DNA from 4 places in the Peribacillus sp. NPDC094092 genome. Region 2 is predicted to be linked to each of the others. Evidence: riboswitches for the same ligand, from Rfam matches in the RefSeq annotation. Region 2 holds a riboswitch; each other region holds the start of a gene.
The links. A riboswitch is a leader RNA that binds a small molecule or an ion and turns the genes downstream of it on or off. The one in region 2 is predicted to bind S-adenosylmethionine.

Region 1 (4,340 bases), on a different contig from region 2:
ATTTCCATAAGCTCCACTTGCATATTTTCGAATCTTCTTAACAGATCAACAGATCTCGTATAAAAAATCCCCCCTGCTTCCGTAAGCTCAAGCCCCCTTGTATTGCGTTCCAAAAGCTGAAAACCAACTTCATTTTCTAATTTCATTATGGCATTACTTAGGGAAGGTTGTGATAAATGCAGCATTTTTGCCGCTTTTGAGAAATTCTTTTCCCGGACAATGGTAGTGAAGTATCGAAGTTGACGAAGATCCATTTATTCTCCTTTCTATAGCTTTAAACTATAGATATATTGAAATTTTGTATTGGTAATTATATATTATCTCAATTATAATTTTAAAAAAAGATATTTCGGAATTTTTTAAATAAAGGAGAAATTATGTATACTAATCCAACTTTAAAGTATTGGGATGGAAGAATTGATTCCCAATCTGACATGGACAGCTTCAGATACCACCAAAGAGTACGCTTGGCACCGATTTCGGAATTAGCCACCCTTTCCAATGCATCAAGGACCTTTGGATTGATCGGCTTCAAATGCGATGAAGGCGTCAAAAGGAATAAAGGCAGGATTGGTGCTGCAGAGGGTCCTGATCATATTCGACAGTCATTGGCAAAATTACCCTGTCATTTACCTTCCCAAACCGAACTGGTGGATGCTGGTGATGTAATATGTGAAGGTACAGAGATGGAGGCCGCCCAATCCCAACTGGGGTCGGCTGTTACCCGGATATTGGAGAGTAAATCGATTCCTATCATACTTGGGGGAGGGCACGAAACCTTGTATGGCCATTATCTTGGTATTAGGAAATACATTGGACCAAAAGCTAGATTGGGAATCATTAATATTGACGCTCACTTTGATATGAGGCCTTATGAACAAGAAAGTTCATCAGGAACGATGTTTAAGCAGATTTTGGACGAAGATCAAAGCTGTGGCTATTTATGTATCGGAATTCAGAAGCAGGGGAATACGAAGGCACTGTTTGAAACGGCCGAGAGAAGTAAGGTTGACCACATCTTGGAAGAAGATTTATCATTGGAAGAAATGGATGAAACTAAGCGGCGGATAAATGAATTCGCCAAGGAAAATGACTACATTATTCTTACATTATGTACGGACGTTATTGATTCAGCCTATGCACCTGGGGTAAGTGCTCCATCGCCGTTTGGACTGAATCCGAAATTGGTCCGTGCCATTATCAGGCATATCGTATCGAATGAAAAGATCCTCTCCTTTGATATCTCGGAAGTGAATCCTTCGTTGGACGAAAATAATAAAACCGTTACATTGGCAGCACATTTAATAAATGAGGTTTTATTGCATTTTAAATAATTTATGGCTTTTCTCAATGCCATCTCCATAATCAATTATCAGTATTGAAGAGGAAACCCGTTTCCGGCGCCTGACTGTCCATTTCATGGACAGTCTTTTTTACGCTGCCTAGACCAATTAAAGGAGTAGCCATGACTCTGCCAAAGTTCAATACTGATACTTATAAGTTTTTAGTTTATAATAACAACCATCTAGCCTTTAGAGGGGGGATTCCATGAATGAATATAAAGTAACGGTAAGGAATGGCAGTACCTTAATTTTATCGGAAATCATTAAAGCTGAAGATGAAAGAGAAGTCCTAGGCACCCTTTTGATTTCCAGCGAATTATTTAATCAGCCATTTACCGACATCAGGATTTTGGAACGCTGATTTGTGGCTTCCTATTCCATTTGTTACACTGTAATAAATCTTAATACGGTAGGCGATATTATGTGTGGACGTTTCACCCTTTTCACTGGCATTGAGGAAATAAAAGATCGGTTCGATGTACAAGGATCATTTGATGAGGAATACCAATTCAGCTACAATATTGCTCCCTCCCAATCCGTGCTATCGGTCATTAATGACGGGGCAAGGAACCGACTTGGATATCTTCGGTGGGGACTCATTCCTTTCTGGGCAAAAGATGAAAAAGTGGGCTATAAAATGATCAATGCCAGAGCGGAAACCATTGCAGAGAAAGCAAGCTTCAAGAATGCGTATAAGAAGAAGAGATGCTTGATAATCGCTGACTCATTTTATGAATGGAGGAAGACACCAGAAAGAAAAATACCGATGCGGATAAAACTGAAGAATCATGCTCCATTTGGAATGGCCGGGATATGGGAATCCTGGAAATCTCCTGAAGGCCTCAGCATCTACTCGTGCTCCGTCATAACAACCGTTCCTAATGAGCTGATGACCAGCATTCATGATCGTATGCCTGTCATCCTTAAACCAGAAGATGAAAAAGATTGGTTGAATCCATCCATTAATGATCCTGCATATCTGCAACAATATTTAAAGTCATTCGATTCGGAACAAATGGAAGCTTTTGAGGTATCAACTGATGTGAACTCGACTAAAAATAATTCACCTAACTTAATACAACAAATTTGCTGAGAGGTCATTAGACCTCTTTTTATATTAATTCCGTCCCGATAAAAATCACAGAAAACTCATTGTACTGATTAAGTCAAGATCACTTATTAATAGGTAAGAAGTGCATGTGAAAAAGTTTAAAACTAAACCTTGCGAAAATAGGCAAAATGCTGTACTCTTATATTTGCTTTTCAAAACTACTTCGATGTCACTTTCACAAACTCAGTTTGGTTTCGGTAAATTTCCAGCCTGGCACTTTTCTGGCAGGTATCGTATTATTTGATAAATATATAATTTTGATCTTCTTATCAAGAGAGACGGAGGGACTGGCCCGAAGATGTCTCGGCAGCGGACTTAATAGGAGTGCTGTGCCAAATCCAGCAGGCTGATTCTTGCCTGAAAGATAAGGAGGGTGTTTTTTATAAATTAAAAGACCTCTTCTTGTTGTTTAATAGAAGGGGTCTTTTTTATGCTGACAGTTTTGTTAACTATAGCTCCATGACTTGAGAATCAAAATCGAATTGGTGTTATTTGTGATAACTGTTGAAAAATAAAAGCTGTGACACATGTCATGGGAAAAATAAAAAGAGGTGTACATCATGAGTGCAAACAATAAAGGGAATCCATGGGCATTGATCCCATTTGTCGTATTTTTATTTTTATTTATAGGGTCCGGAATCATCACTAAAGATTTTTATTCATTTCCGGTAATTGTAGCGATTTCCATTGCATCAGCAGCTGCATTGGCAATGAATCGGAAAGAGACTTTAAATGAAAAAGTTGATATCTTCTGTAAAGGTGCCGGTGACGCCAATATAATGTTAATGGTTATCATTTTCCTTTTAGCAGGCGCTTTTTCCGAAGTTGCGAATGGCATGGGGGCGGTTGAATCAACGGTGAATCTTGCCTTAGCGGTTTTTCCGCAAAATCTTTTAATGGTAGGGATTTTCATTATCGCTTGTTTTATTTCTCTATCTATGGGGACGAGCATGGGAACGATTGTAGCATTAGCACCTATCGGGGTGGGAATTAGCGAGCAAACCGATATTTCGCTTGCCCTCTCAATGGCTGCCGTTATTGGTGGTGCAATGTTTGGGGATAACCTATCCTTCATTTCGGATACGACAATCGCTGCAGTTCGAACACAGGGAACGAAAATGAAGGATAAGTTCAAAGTGAATTTTTTCATCGTTTTACCTGCGGCCATCATCACATGTGCCATTCTAGGAATATTAACGATGGGTGAACAAGCCGACATCACCCAAAATTCTTATGACTGGGTGAAGATTCTTCCATACCTTTGCGTATTGATCACTGCATTGGCAGGAGTCAATGTGTTCCTGGTCCTTTCCATCGGAATCGTATTTGCCGGAATTATCGGCTTGGCGGATGGAAGTTATCAACTGTTGGGTGTCATTCAAAAAGTTGGTGAAGGAATGGCGGGAATGTATGAAATATCCTTCCTTGCCATTTTAATTGCAGGAATGGTTGCTGTAATCAAACATAATGGTGGCATCGATTATCTGCTCCAACTCGTGACCCGAAATAGCAAATCCAAAAAAGGGGCGGAATTCAGCATTGCTGGGCTTGTTGGTTTGACGAACCTTTCAACGGCAAATAACACGATTTCGATTATTATTGCCGGGCCGCTTGCCAAAAATATCGCTGAAAAGTATGGGATTGATCCGCGTAAATCGGCGAGTTTACTTGACGTTTTTGCCTGTTGTATCCAAGGGTTAATTCCATATGGGGCACAACTGCTTGTTGCAGCAGGGGTAGCTAAGATTTCTCCGATAAGCATCTTGCCGTATTCATATTACCCAATCCTAATTGGACTTTGTGGAGTAGTGGCCATCTTGATTGGTTATCCACGGTTTCAGCCGGGAAATGATGAAACGAAGAAACGGACTTCTTAAAAAGAGGAT
Region 2 (4,340 bases):
CATCCTTCGCTCCCTCCGCCTGGAGAAAGCTTATCGGTTTTTTACCGTCAAATCCAATCGCCCCATATGCGAAATCGTGGACCACACAAATGGAATGCTCTTTTGCGAAGGAGACGGTTTCATCAAAGAAACTTTCAGTTGCAGAAGCACCTGTTGGATTATTCGGATAGTTCAAGAACATCATTTTGGCTTTATCAAGCACTTCTTTATGTATGTCATTGTATTTCGGAAGGAAATCATTTTCTTCTGTCAGAGGCATGAGTTCGGGCTTAGCCTGGGCTAAAACAACACCGGAAAGATAATCCGGATAGCCGGGATCTGGAACAAGGATCGTATCACCCGGATTCAATAAACACTGCGGCAGTTCAACAAGGCCTGCCTTCCCCCCGAAGAGAATCGCCACTTCACTTTTCGGATCCAGCTTTACACCGTATTCACGTTCATAAAAGACGGCGGCGGCATCTTTTAAATATTGATGACCCCGGAATGGCGAATATTTATGATTAATCGTTTTTTCAGCGGCAGACTGCAAACTTTTAACGATATGTTCTGGCGTCGGCTGATCAGGGTTTCCCTGGCCTAAATTAATGACATCATGACCTTGCTCCGTGATCGCATTGACTTTTGCGACTAGTGAAGCAAAAAACTGCTTGGGCAGGTCCTTAAGCTGGCCGGATTTTTCGAATTGCACCATTTATACACCTTCTCTGAAATTTCTTGAAATTCTAGTCACAAATGATATATGTTTATCCTAGTCTTGTAAAGCATTTTTTACATATGGGGGGTTAATCGATGAAGTGGAAAATAGCTTGTATTCAAATGGATATAGCCTTCGGGCAACCAGATATCAATTTTCAGGTTGCAGAACAATGGATGGAAAAAGCAGCACGGTTGGAACCCGATATCGTCATTTTACCGGAACTTTGGACAACAGGATACGACTTGACCAGGTTAAATGAGATTGCTGATCAGGAGGCAGTAAAAACGATTGAATTCTTTAAAACACAGGCACAGAAACACCAGATTCACATCATAGGCGGTTCCATCGCGAAAAAGACAAGCAAGGGAATCTATAACACGATGATCATCATCGATAAACACGGAAATCTCATTAAAGAATATGATAAGCTTCACTTATTTCAGTTAATGGATGAACATCATTTTCTTCAGCCAGGAGAAAAAGATGGTTTATTTACTCTTGATGAAAAAATATGTGCTGGATTCATTTGTTATGACATCCGTTTCCCTGAATGGCAACGAGCACATACCGTCCAAGGCGCCGAAGTTCTATTCGTAACGGCGGAATGGCCAAAGCCGAGACTCGATCACTGGAGAGCCTTATTGATTAGCCGTGCCATCGAGAACCAAGCCTATGTTGTAGCCGTTAATCGCTCAGGTTCGGATGTCAATAATACATTTGCCGGCCATTCCTTGATTATTGATCCGTGGGGGAATATCATTAGTGAAGCCGGAGAAGGAAACGAACTTTTGACAGGCACCTTGGACTTCAATAAAGTTACGGAATCCCGTAACAAAATACCCGTATTCGAAGATCGCCGTCCTGATTTTTATTAATTTACCCATTGACAAACTATTTAAAAGGTTGTTATTATTTTCCCGAAGATTAAAATTTCAGAAAACATTTACTCTTATCAAGAGCAGGCTGAGGGATAAAGGCCCTATGAAGCCCAGCAACCGACTGTAATACCATTGTGAAATGGGGCGGATTCACCGCCGGATTATTAAATCCACAGAGCACGGTGCTAATTCCACCAGAATTTATTTTCTGGAAGATAAGAGGTCCGAAGCCAAAACTTCTGCCTCTTTCTATATGAAAGAGGCTTTTTTATTCTCATTTTGAATCTGGAGGGGAAAAGAATGACTCAAAACCATTCAAATTTTAAGAGATTGACAAACGAAACAGCTATAACCCTTGCAAAAAAACTTGGGTTGGTAAATGCGGATGCAAGTTTAAATTGTAAAGAAATCGGCGATGGAAATTTAAATTATGTTTTTCATATTACAGACACGCACACAAAAAAAGGAATAATCATCAAACAAGCGGTCCCTTATGCCAAGGTACTTGGTGAAAGCTGGCCGCTGACATTGAAAAGGGCAGCCATTGAAGCGAATGCGCTGATTCATTTCAGAAGTTATTGCCCCAAATTCGTACCGCAAGTCTATTATTCGGATGAACAGCTTGCGATCACAGTCATGGAGGATTTATCTCACCTGAAAATCGTCAGAACAGGATTGATCGATGGCGATTCATATCCATTGCTTTCACAGCATATTGGTGAGTATGTTGCGAAGACGGCTTTTTATACATCCGATTATCATTTAGAACCATCTGCGAAAAAGGAAGTGGCCCGACATTTCACGAATCCCGAACTGTGCAAAATCACTGAGGTCTTTATTTTCACGGATCCATTTTTTGAGGAACTCCCGGGAGATTTCGAGGTGGAATTGACTGATGCAGCCAAAAATATATGGAATGACCAAGAAGTGATACTTGAGGTCGCTAAGCTGAAACAAAGCTTTGAAACCGAGCAGGAAGCCTTGCTTCATGGAGATTTACATACTGGAAGTATATTTGCAAGTGAAACTGAAACAAAGGTTATTGATCCGGAGTTCGCTTTTTATGGGCCAGTTGGTTTTGACCTTGGTCAATACACCGCTAACCTTCTCTTCCAGGCAGTCACACGCAATGGAACTGGAAAGGAAGAGATTTTCACACACCTTCATGAATTTTGGAATGCTTTTGAAGAAACTTATACCGAATTATGGGAAGGACAAAATAAAAGCCCATTCCGCCATGTGAAAGGGTATCTGCCTTATTTACTGACAAAATTCAAAAAAGATGCTTTTGGTTTTGCCGGCTGTGAACTGATTCGGCGAACCATTGGCCTTTCCCATGTTGCTGATTTAAACGTCATTGAACATAAAGAAACAAGGATCGCTGCGAAAACGGCAACATTGGAAATTGGTGCATTTTTAATTAAAAAACGGGAAGAATTGGATGTTCCAGCTGTCATTGAAGCGTTGAAGCAACGTACACTGCCATCTTATTCAGCCATTTAAAAGGAGACCTGACATGACTACACTAGCACCCTTACCATATTCGGTACAATGGGATGATACCCACATTACATTATTAAATCAACAAGCACTTCCTTCCATAACTGAATTTATTGAACTTCATTCAGTTGATGATGTATATGACAGCATTTTGACATTAAAAGTTCGCGGTGCCCCAGCAATTGGACTGACGGCAGCATTTGGTGTGGCACTTGGTGCCAAACAGGAAACAACCGCTGAATTAGGGGATTTCAAGAAAAATGTAACGAAGCATATTGAAAAACTCGCTTCTTCACGACCAACTGCAGTCAACCTTTTTTGGGCGTTAAGGAGGATGGAAAACACCTTGCATGCTGCGCAAAGCATTTCAGCTGCAAAGGAAGCACTTGTATCGGAGGCTAAAGCCATCTTTGCTGAAGATGAAGAAATGTGCAGGAAAATCGGGGAACATGGTTTATCGTTATTCACTAGAGGAGATTCCATTCTCACCCATTGCAACGCTGGGGGAATCGCCACAGCTCGGTATGGTACAGCCTTGGCTCCCTTCCACCTGGCTAAAGAAAGGGACTTTCCGCTAAAAGTTTACGCATGTGAAACAAGGCCTGTCCTGCAAGGCGCGCGTTTGACGGCTTGGGAATTGATGCAAGCGGGGGTCGATGTCACCTTGATTTCAGATAATATGGCTGCACATACGATTCACCAGAAACGAATAAATGGAATTATCGTCGGGGCCGACAGGATTGCGGCTAATGGAGATACAGCCAATAAAATCGGGACATTTGGGTTGGCCATATTAGCCAAGCACTTTGGCATCCCCTTTTATGTGGCCGCACCATCAAGCACATTCGACCTTTCTATCGAATCCGGCACATCCATCCCGATCGAAGAACGGGATGGAGCGGAAATCACCTTCATTCAAGGTGCGAGGATCGCTCCGGAAAACGTGAAGACTTTCAATCCAGCCTTTGACGTTACACCGAATCACCTTATTACGAGCATCATTACCGAAAACGGCATCATAACACCGGATTTCATTAAAAACATTCCGCATTTTGTTAATTGATCCAGGTACCTTTATTGGTGATATAAAACGAGAAGGGTTTCATATCCCTCTCGTTTTTAATGGTGTTCATGATTATTCTTCCGAGGTCTATAATACAATAATTCAAGTGAATTCAACCTATTCACTTAATATAAGATTGTTTTCAATAATAGTTCTTATTATTTTGAAAAGAACTCCTGAAGTGCCTTTTTATTTTTAG
Region 3 (4,340 bases), on a different contig from region 2:
ATACTGAAACCGAGGCAATTATCCAGGAGGGAATGGAAGTGCTGAAAAAAGGGAGAACGACCTTCATCATTGCCCATAGACTTTCTACGATAAAAAATGCCGACCAAATTCTTGTCCTGGATAAAGGGCGGATTGCTGAGCAAGGTACACATGAGGAATTAATGGAGTTAAAAGGGAAGTATTATCAAATGTATGAACTGCAGGCTGGTACGCATAAAGGCATGACTGGCTGAACACAGAATAAGGATGGATAATCGAGATAAAACTATAATGGAGGTACCGACTTTTGGTACCTTCAAGCATAATTATTGATAATAGTAATCATTACGTTTAAGATATACCTATATTGACGATGAGGTGATAATAGTGAAACAAGAAATTCATCCCGATTATCAACAAGTGGTATTCATGGATACCAACAGTGGGTATAAATTTTTGACAGGCTCCACGAAGACGTCCAATGAAACGATCGTTTGGGAAGACGGCCAAACATATCCATTATTAAAAGTGGAAATCAGCTCGGATACGCACCCTTATTATACAGGAAAGCAGAAGTTTGCTGAAAAAGGCGGACGGGTGGATCGCTTCCTGGATAAATATAATATGAAGAAATGAGAGTCAGGCCATCGGGAAATCGATGGTCTTTTTTATGACTGGGTTGAAAAAGAGTTAATTATGGTGCTAAGAAAAAGGGTGCCTATAAATTATGAGGCACCCATCCTGAAATCATTTTGCAGCAATTGCTTCCCCTTTGGCAATTTTTACGAGGGCCGCATCGAAGTCCTTGATGATATCGTCCGGATTTTCAAGTCCGACAGAAAGGCGGAGCAAGCTGTTCGTGATGCCTCGCTTTTCCCTTTCATCATCAGGCATGGCAGCATGGGACATTTTGGCCGGGTAGGATAGTATGGATTCGACCGCTCCAAGGCTTACGGCAAAAACTGGGAGCTCGACAGTGTTCACGAAAGAACGGAAGACTTCCTCACTTTCCAATTCAAATGATAGGACCGCCCCCGCTCCAAGTGACTGGCCTTTCTGGATGGCGTGCTGGGGATGATCGGAAAGGCCGGGATAATACACTTTTTTCACCAAGGGCTGCTCCTTTAAGTAGGCTGCGATCTTTTCTGCACCTTTTTGGGAGTGCTCCATTCTAACTGACAAGGTTTTCAAACCTCTCATTACTAGCCAGGCGTCCTGGACACCAAGAACCGCCCCAAATGAGTTTTGGAGGGAACCCAGTCTTGCTGCCAATTCCGGATCCTTCACTACTGCAAGCCCAGCGACCACATCACTATGTCCGGATAAAAACTTAGTCGCGCTATGAAGGACAATGTCGGCACCAAGGTTCAGTGGTTTTTGTAATGCCGGCGTCAGGAATGTGTTATCAACAAAACTTAAGGCACCTGCTTTTTTTGCAATATCACATACGGCTTGAATATCGGTCACTTTAAGTAACGGATTTGAAGGCGTCTCGATGTATATGGCCCTTGTATTTGGCTGAACGGCCGCTTTGACGCTTTCTAGGTCCGTCATGTCAACGAAGGTATGCTCAATATTGAAACGCGTCAATACACTAGTGACCATCCTGAACGTTCCGCCGTACACATCTTCGGAAATGACGATATGGTCTCCGGCAGACAACAGCAGGAAAGCTGTTGAAATGGCAGCCATACCTGAAGAAAAGGCAAATCCGTGTGTGCCTTCCTCAAGTTCGGCAATGATATCTTCCAGCGCCTCACGAGTTGGGTTCCCGCTTCTGCTGTAATCATATTTGCCGAATTGATCGATATCGGTTTGATGGAAAGTGGATGCGTGCTGAATGGGAACGCTCACACCTCCCGTTGCCGTATCGAATTTATGTTGATTATGAAGTAATTTGGTTTCAAAACTAAAATCATGATCTGTCATCGTAGTGCCTCCCTTTTTACATATGCGAATGCTTGCTGTAAGTCCTGGATCAAATCATCGCTGTCCTCGATGCCAACAGAGAAGCGGAGCAGGCGATTACAAACTCCATTTGCCGTTCTGACTTCAAGCGGTATATCGGCATGCGTTTGTGTAGCAGGATAGGTGATGAAGCTTTCAACCCCTCCAAGGCTTTCTGCAAACGAAATTAATGAGAGTGATTGTAAAAATGGGTTGACTGCCGATTCATCAATGATACGGAATGAAATCATGCCGCCTCTGCCGGGATACAATACGTCCGTGACACAATCATGTTCCGACAAGTAATCTACAAGTATTTTGGCATTCTTTTCATGACGCTCCATCCGCAATGCCAATGTTTTCATTCCTCGCATCAACAGCCAAGAATCAAAGGGGCTCAAGACAGCTCCGGTACCATTATGATGGAAGGCAAGTGCATCACATAATTCAGCGCCGCTAGCAACGATCAGTCCGGCGAGCACATCATTATGACCACCGAGATACTTGGTTGCACTGTGAATCACGATATCCGCTCCAAGCAGGATGGGTTGTTGAATAAGAGGCGTGTAAAAAGTATTATCAACGATCAACAATAAATTATATTGTTTGGCCAATGCGGCAACAGCGCCAATGTCCGTTTGCTGCATAAGAGGGTTAGTGGGAGTTTCGATAAAGATGGCTTTCGTTTGAGGAGTGATGGCTTTTTCGATATCCTCCAAACAACAAGTGTCTACATAGTCACACTGCAATCCCCATTTTTTAAAACCTTGTTCTAACAGACGATATGTACCGCCATAAAGATCTTCGCTGACAATCCATGCATCACCTGATTTAAAAAGGGCAAGGATAGTGGAAATGGCGGCCATTCCTGAACTGCAGGCATAACCTTGGTCGCCTTTTTCAAGATCGGCGATGGAACGCTCCAATAATTGGCGTGTGGGATTACCTGTCCTTGTATAGTCGAATCCCGTCGATTGGCCAATTCCTTCATGGCGAAAAGCTGTAGAAAAGTATACCGGCGGATTGACTGTTCCTGTCGCCGTTTCGCTGCGATTTCCTAATTGAGCAAGATATGTTTCAGTTTTGTACATGGTTTTCACTGCTCCTTTGAGTTAAATAAAATAAAAAAAAGTCTTCTTTAAGAAGAAGACTTTGATTAAGTGAGGACGAGTCATTCTTCTTATCTTCCAAGTTCACAAACTTGTGGAATTAGCACCTTTTCATTGGTTTGAAACAAATGAAGGTTGCTGAGGTGTCATCGGGCCATTCCCTCTACCTCTCTCGATAAGAGTTTAGATTATTCAATTTCTTTTGAATTTACTATATATACAAAATACTGTCAAGAACATTTTGGATGGATTATGCTTGGATGTTCATGACCAGGTCAATTGGAGCCTAGTGCGTCAACACTTTAGTGTCAAAAAAAAGAAAATCCGATTCTTCATATAGACACGAAACGTCATGAATTTTTTAGGAAAAGTGAAAGGTCAGCGGATATTTTTGCTTTAAAATAATAAAGTTTGTACAATGTATGGAGAGAAAGAATAATACGACATTATTCATTTCATATGCAAATGGGTCTTCAATGAATAGTGCAAACATAGGAGGAGAACACATGGAATACAGAATCGAAAGAGATACGATGGGTGAAGTGAAAGTTCCTGCCGATAAATATTGGGGAGCACAAACCGAGAGAAGCCGTAACAATTTCAAAATCGGTAACGAAAAAATGCCGATTGAATTAGTTCGTGCATTTGCATACGTTAAACAAGCTGCGGCAAAGGTGAACTATGATCTTGGTGATCTTTCGGAGGTTAAAAAGAATGCCATCGTCAAGATTTGCGGAGAAATCCTTGAAGGTACGCTAGATGAACATTTCCCGCTGGTAGTTTGGCAAACGGGAAGCGGCACGCAAAGTAATATGAACGTGAATGAAGTGGTAGCTAACAAAGGAAATGAATGGTTAAAAGAAAATGGTGAATCGGAAACCCTTCATCCGAATGATGATGTTAACAAGGCACAGAGCTCCAATGATACTTTCCCGACAGCGATGCATATTGCTGCCTTTATGGAAGTCGCTGAAAAATTGGTTCCTGCCATTAAAACTCTTCGTGATACATTCGATACAAAAGAAAAAGAATTTTGGGATGTGGTGAAAATCGGCCGGACACATCTTCAAGATGCTACACCATTAACATTGGGACAAGAAATTTCCGGTTGGAAAGCGATGCTCGACAAAGACCTAGCGATGATTGAGGAAAGCAGCCAAAAATTATTGAACCTTGCACTAGGCGGAACGGCTGTAGGAACCGGAATCAATACAAAAAAAGAATTCCCGGGACTTTCCGCCAAGCAAATAGCAGCTGATACAGGATATCCTTTTGTCACATCTGATAATAAGTTCCATGCATTGA
Region 4 (4,340 bases), on a different contig from region 2:
ATCAATTTCCCCCTCACTTAGCGCAAGGTTCGGTTGGATATAATCATTGAAAGTGACCAGTTCGATATTAAGCCCTTCTTCTTTCGCTAAGTCGACAATGTATTCCCATGTTCTTGTATCCCCGCTGCTGACACCGACTTTCACTGTTTTCACATCATCCGAACTGCCTGATGCCCCTTCTTTGTTCCCGCATGCTGCAGACACGATGGCCAATGCCAATACGATGATCGTTAATAAAATTTTCTTCATTTCTCCTGCCTCCTGTTATGTTTATCTTCTTCTGATTTTTCTTGAAACAAAATTCCCGGTGGATTGCAATAATTGAACGATGATCACGAGCGCCGCCACTGTGACGATCATCGTCATCGTATCGAACCTTTGATAACCGTAAGCCAAAGCTAGATCTCCGACCCCGCCAGCCCCGACCGCACCTGCCATGGCCGTAGATCCAACAAGCCCGATTGTCGCTGTTGTAAATGTAAGGATCAACGAACTAAGTCCCTCGGGAATCAAAAAGCGATAAATGATTTGCCATGTCGTCGCCCCCATCGCCTGAGCCGCCTCGATGATCCCTTTGTCCACTTCCAACAGGGAGTTCTCCACAAGCCGGGCGATATAAGGAGCCGCGTAAAAGATTAGCGGAACAATGGCCGCATTCGTTCCGATCGCACTGCCAACAATCATTCTGGTAAACGGAATAAGTGCTACAAGCAAGATGATGAAAGGAACCGACCGTAATATATTGATGATCGGGTTCAATATATTAAAGACCCATTTATTCTCCAGGATGTGGCCCTTTCTTGTAATGACAAGCAGGATACCGAGCGGAAGCCCAATCAATCCGGAAAATATCAATGAAATGGCTACCATGTAAAGTGTGTCACCGAAAGCTGTTGACAGCTGATCTGCCGTTATTTCCATTCCCCATAACGTATTACCCATTTATTTGCACCTCCTGGACGAGAATCCCCTCATCTTTAATATATTGATAAGCCTTGTCCACCTCATTTTTGTTCCCGGTCACTTCGATGATCAAATTCCCGAAAGGCGTTTCCTGAATTTCAGAAATATTGGCTGATAAAACACTTAAATGAACATCATATTTCTTCGAGATGGTTGAAAGCAAAGGAGTACCCGAAGTAGTCCCAATAAAATTAATTTTCCAAATTATCGGGATATGGGACCCTATGCTTTTCAGGAAACTTTGTGGAATTTCGTCATGTATGACCGTTCTCACGAAGTTTTTTGCAATATCCGTTTGCGGCTTCGCAAACACTTCGAAAACCGAACCTTGTTCAACGACGCATCCGCCCTCCATGACCGCTACCTTATTGCAGATTTCCCGAATGACTGACATCTCATGGGTGATTAGCAGAATGGTAATATTGTATTCTTTATTAATTTTCTTTAAGAGCTGGAGAACGGCGCTCGTTGTTTGTGGATCCAATGCAGATGTAGCTTCATCACACAATAAGATCGATGGATTGGTAGCCAATGCTCTCGCAATGCCGATCCGCTGCTTTTGACCGCCGGATAATTGTTCCGGATAACTCTTTGCTTTGCTCGATAAGCCAACGAACTCCAACAGCTCGCCTACCCGCTTTTTGATTTCTTTTCCAGGGGTTCCCGATAAAATCAGCGGCATGGCGATATTATCAAAAACGGTCTTTGAGTTCAGCAAATTAAAATGCTGAAAGATCATCCCGATCTTTTTCTTTTCTGCCCGCAATTCCTTCGGGTTCAATTTGGTTAAATCCATGCCCCCGACAATCACCGAACCGTCTGATGGCTGTTCAAGCAAATTGACCAACCTGATCAACGTACTTTTCCCGGCCCCGCTATAACCGACTACACCGAATATATCGCCCTTTTCCACTGTCAAATTGATGCCCTTCAAAGCCTCGACAGTCTGTTTCTTTGTTTGATAAACCTTTTTGACATTTTGAAACTCAATCATTCAATCTCCCCCCATGCTGTTTATTTGTACGAATTCATTATCCAGAGAAGAGCTTTGCAAAGTTTCATAATGGTAGGGCTGAATTTTGGAATTCACGAGTAAACCTGAGAAAACCAATTCTCCAATTAACCTTCTGCATTTTGAATAAACAAAAGAGGCCTCTTCCGTCATCAGACAGAAGAGGCCTCTTTTAGACATAAAAAAGAGTAAACTCTTAAATTAATTATCTAAGAAAAGCTCCTTCTTATCTTTCAAACTTTCGTCCGTTGGAATTAGCACAGTATTTTTACAAAAGTAAAAACCCGCTGCCGAGGTATCATAGGGCCAAGTCCCTCCACATCTCTTGATAAGAATTAACGTTGTATTTAATTATGTCCTTCACTATATATTCAAATTTCTCTAAAGTCAACCCTATTTTTTTCGCACTAAACATTTTCATAATATAGTGAAATGACGCTTTTAAAGTTATAACAATATAACTTTATTTCATTTTTAATGATTTGCTCATTCTCCATACAGGGTACTTTTCATTTTCTTCGCTTATCTTCTTCATGCCTGAATTCGTATATAAACGAATCGCCCTTCCATTATCCGGAGAAACCCTTAAATGATATTCCGGGACATTGAATTGCCTGTAAAAGTTTTCTGCATAGCGAACCAATTCCTTGCCAAGGCCTTTACTGCGGTAATCGGGAATAAGATAAAAAAGATTCACATAGCCGATTTCCTTTCCTTCATACTCCCGAATTTGAAGTTCCATTTGTCCAATCGATTCTTGGTCCTTTTCAATGATCACCTGTCCGCCCGGAAATTTGCGGACCCGTTCTTTCATCCGTTGCAAATATGTATTTTCATCTCCGAAACCATCTTCAGATCCAAAACTTACAACATAGGAATCTTTCCTGAATGTAAGGATGATATCTTTATCTTTGTCGGTATCAATAGTACGAAAAATCAGCTTCATCCGCCCCTATCATTTTAGTGAAATAGTTTTTGATTAAGCAAAATTCATTTTACTTACGCTCATTTAAAATATTTATTTTTTCTTTTTCATGAATAATAGGCTTAAGGGGACCTTTTCGTTTTTGTGCCTTGATGAAAAAACATTTGCCATCTTCCATTCGTACATTTCCAGATTGAACTCCTTAAGGTATGTTCCTCTTTATCTTCATCAAAAATCCGGTACGTCGTTAACACGGTATCCTCAGACAATGGATGCATATCAAATTGACTTAGTGTCATTTTCACCGGTCGAGCTCCCTCTTGCCCCAAAAAGTCGCTCTTAGACCATATATTACCCGAGCTGCCGAACTCAAAGAAATCATCTTTCAATAATAATGAAAGCTCTTCCGGGGATGTACGGACTTCAGATTTTAACAATTTCTCCTCAAGCTCATACAAATGCTCTTTTAACAACGGAGATTCACTTTCCATTCATTTTGCCCTCCTTTTTCAGCTATTTCTCGAAGTAACATAATTGGAAAATAGTGTATAATCAATACATAGATTGTCATATGGTGGTGAAATTCATGATCCATGCGGTTAAAGATTTTTTATCCAGTTGCTTGCTGATTAGCAGTTGGCTCATATTTGCGGTAAGCGGCATTTTTTTCATATTTTCGTTTTTAACCGTTTTTGCCCTCCCTATTTTCTTATTAATATTTTTAACTGGCTTACTTTGTTTATATATTTCAAAGAAACTGGACTCACGACGGATTTCTAAGTGTTAAAAATAATTCCACAATACTAGCGGCCATTCCTTTTTGACTAATCTAAAAAAAGGAGCTGCAAATGGCAGCTCCTTCTTCTGTGCATCCGTTTGTTTTCCCATCAGCGTTAACGTGATAGGGTACCTTGCAGGCGATTCGTTTCGGCGATTACTTTTTCTTCATCGATCGTTAAGCAGCGCCTTTCTTTCACGACCATTTTGCCATCGATGTATACATCACATACATCATTTCCGCGTGCTGCATAAAGCAGGTGCGAATAGGCTTCACTCAGCGGCTGCAGGTGTTCTTTGTCATATGGGTAAATGGTGATGAAATCTGCTTTTTTACCAGCTTCGAGTGATCCGGTATGGCCCATCCCTATCGCTTCTGCGCCCATTCTTGTGGCCATGGCGAGTGCTGTTTGGGCAGGGAATTTGGTGGCATCCTTATAGATTCCTTTTTGCAGTAATGCAGCTGTCCTCATTTCTTCGAACATATCGAAGTTGTTATTGGAGGCGACGCCATCTGTTGCCACTCCCACTTTAATGCCTGCATCAAGAAGGCTGACGACATCGGCAATTCCCGATCCAAGCTTCAGGTTACTGATTGGGTTATGGGCAACGCGCACATCATGCTGTTTCAGTATCGCCCGCTCTTCATCATTGAGAACCACA

Region 1: another riboswitch for S-adenosylmethionine. It lies ahead of ACQKNS_RS01700 (Na+/H+ antiporter NhaC family protein); the one in region 2 lies ahead of mtnK (S-methyl-5-thioribose kinase).
Region 3: another riboswitch for S-adenosylmethionine. It lies ahead of ACQKNS_RS07270 (methionine biosynthesis PLP-dependent protein); the one in region 2 lies ahead of mtnK (S-methyl-5-thioribose kinase).
Region 4: another riboswitch for S-adenosylmethionine. It lies ahead of ACQKNS_RS09980 (methionine ABC transporter ATP-binding protein); the one in region 2 lies ahead of mtnK (S-methyl-5-thioribose kinase).

Annotation. Positions count from the first base shown of each region.
Region 1 is NZ_JBNNUC010000001.1:361,376-365,715, reverse strand. It holds gene ACQKNS_RS01720 (LysR family transcriptional regulator) at 1-254, opposite strand, end outside; gene hutG (formimidoylglutamase) at 378-1,334, shown strand; gene ACQKNS_RS01710 (hypothetical protein) at 1,549-1,704, shown strand; gene ACQKNS_RS01705 (SOS response-associated peptidase) at 1,765-2,436, shown strand; SAM riboswitch class I at 2,718-2,825, shown strand; gene ACQKNS_RS01700 (Na+/H+ antiporter NhaC family protein) at 3,015-4,331, shown strand.
Region 2 is NZ_JBNNUC010000004.1:400,379-404,718, forward strand. It holds gene ACQKNS_RS20310 (pyridoxal phosphate-dependent aminotransferase) at 1-694, opposite strand, end outside; gene ACQKNS_RS20315 (carbon-nitrogen family hydrolase) at 793-1,575, shown strand; SAM riboswitch class I at 1,647-1,800, shown strand; gene mtnK (S-methyl-5-thioribose kinase) at 1,879-3,081, shown strand; gene mtnA (S-methyl-5-thioribose-1-phosphate isomerase) at 3,095-4,141, shown strand; gene ACQKNS_RS20330 (LCP family protein) at 4,300-4,340, opposite strand, start outside.
Region 3 is NZ_JBNNUC010000001.1:1,509,608-1,513,947, reverse strand. It holds gene ACQKNS_RS07285 (ABC transporter ATP-binding protein) at 1-233, shown strand, start outside; gene ACQKNS_RS07280 (type B 50S ribosomal protein L31) at 367-615, shown strand; gene metC (cystathionine beta-lyase) at 727-1,908, opposite strand; gene ACQKNS_RS07270 (methionine biosynthesis PLP-dependent protein) at 1,905-3,017, opposite strand; SAM riboswitch class I at 3,104-3,217, opposite strand; gene fumC (class II fumarate hydratase) at 3,542-4,340, shown strand, end outside.
Region 4 is NZ_JBNNUC010000002.1:212,333-216,672, reverse strand. It holds gene ACQKNS_RS09990 (MetQ/NlpA family ABC transporter substrate-binding protein) at 1-249, opposite strand, end outside; gene ACQKNS_RS09985 (methionine ABC transporter permease) at 271-921, opposite strand; gene ACQKNS_RS09980 (methionine ABC transporter ATP-binding protein) at 935-1,957, opposite strand; SAM riboswitch class I at 2,199-2,310, opposite strand; gene ACQKNS_RS09975 (GNAT family N-acetyltransferase) at 2,439-2,921, opposite strand; gene ACQKNS_RS09970 (DUF4440 domain-containing protein) at 3,023-3,391, opposite strand; gene ACQKNS_RS09965 (amidohydrolase family protein) at 3,794-4,340, opposite strand, start outside.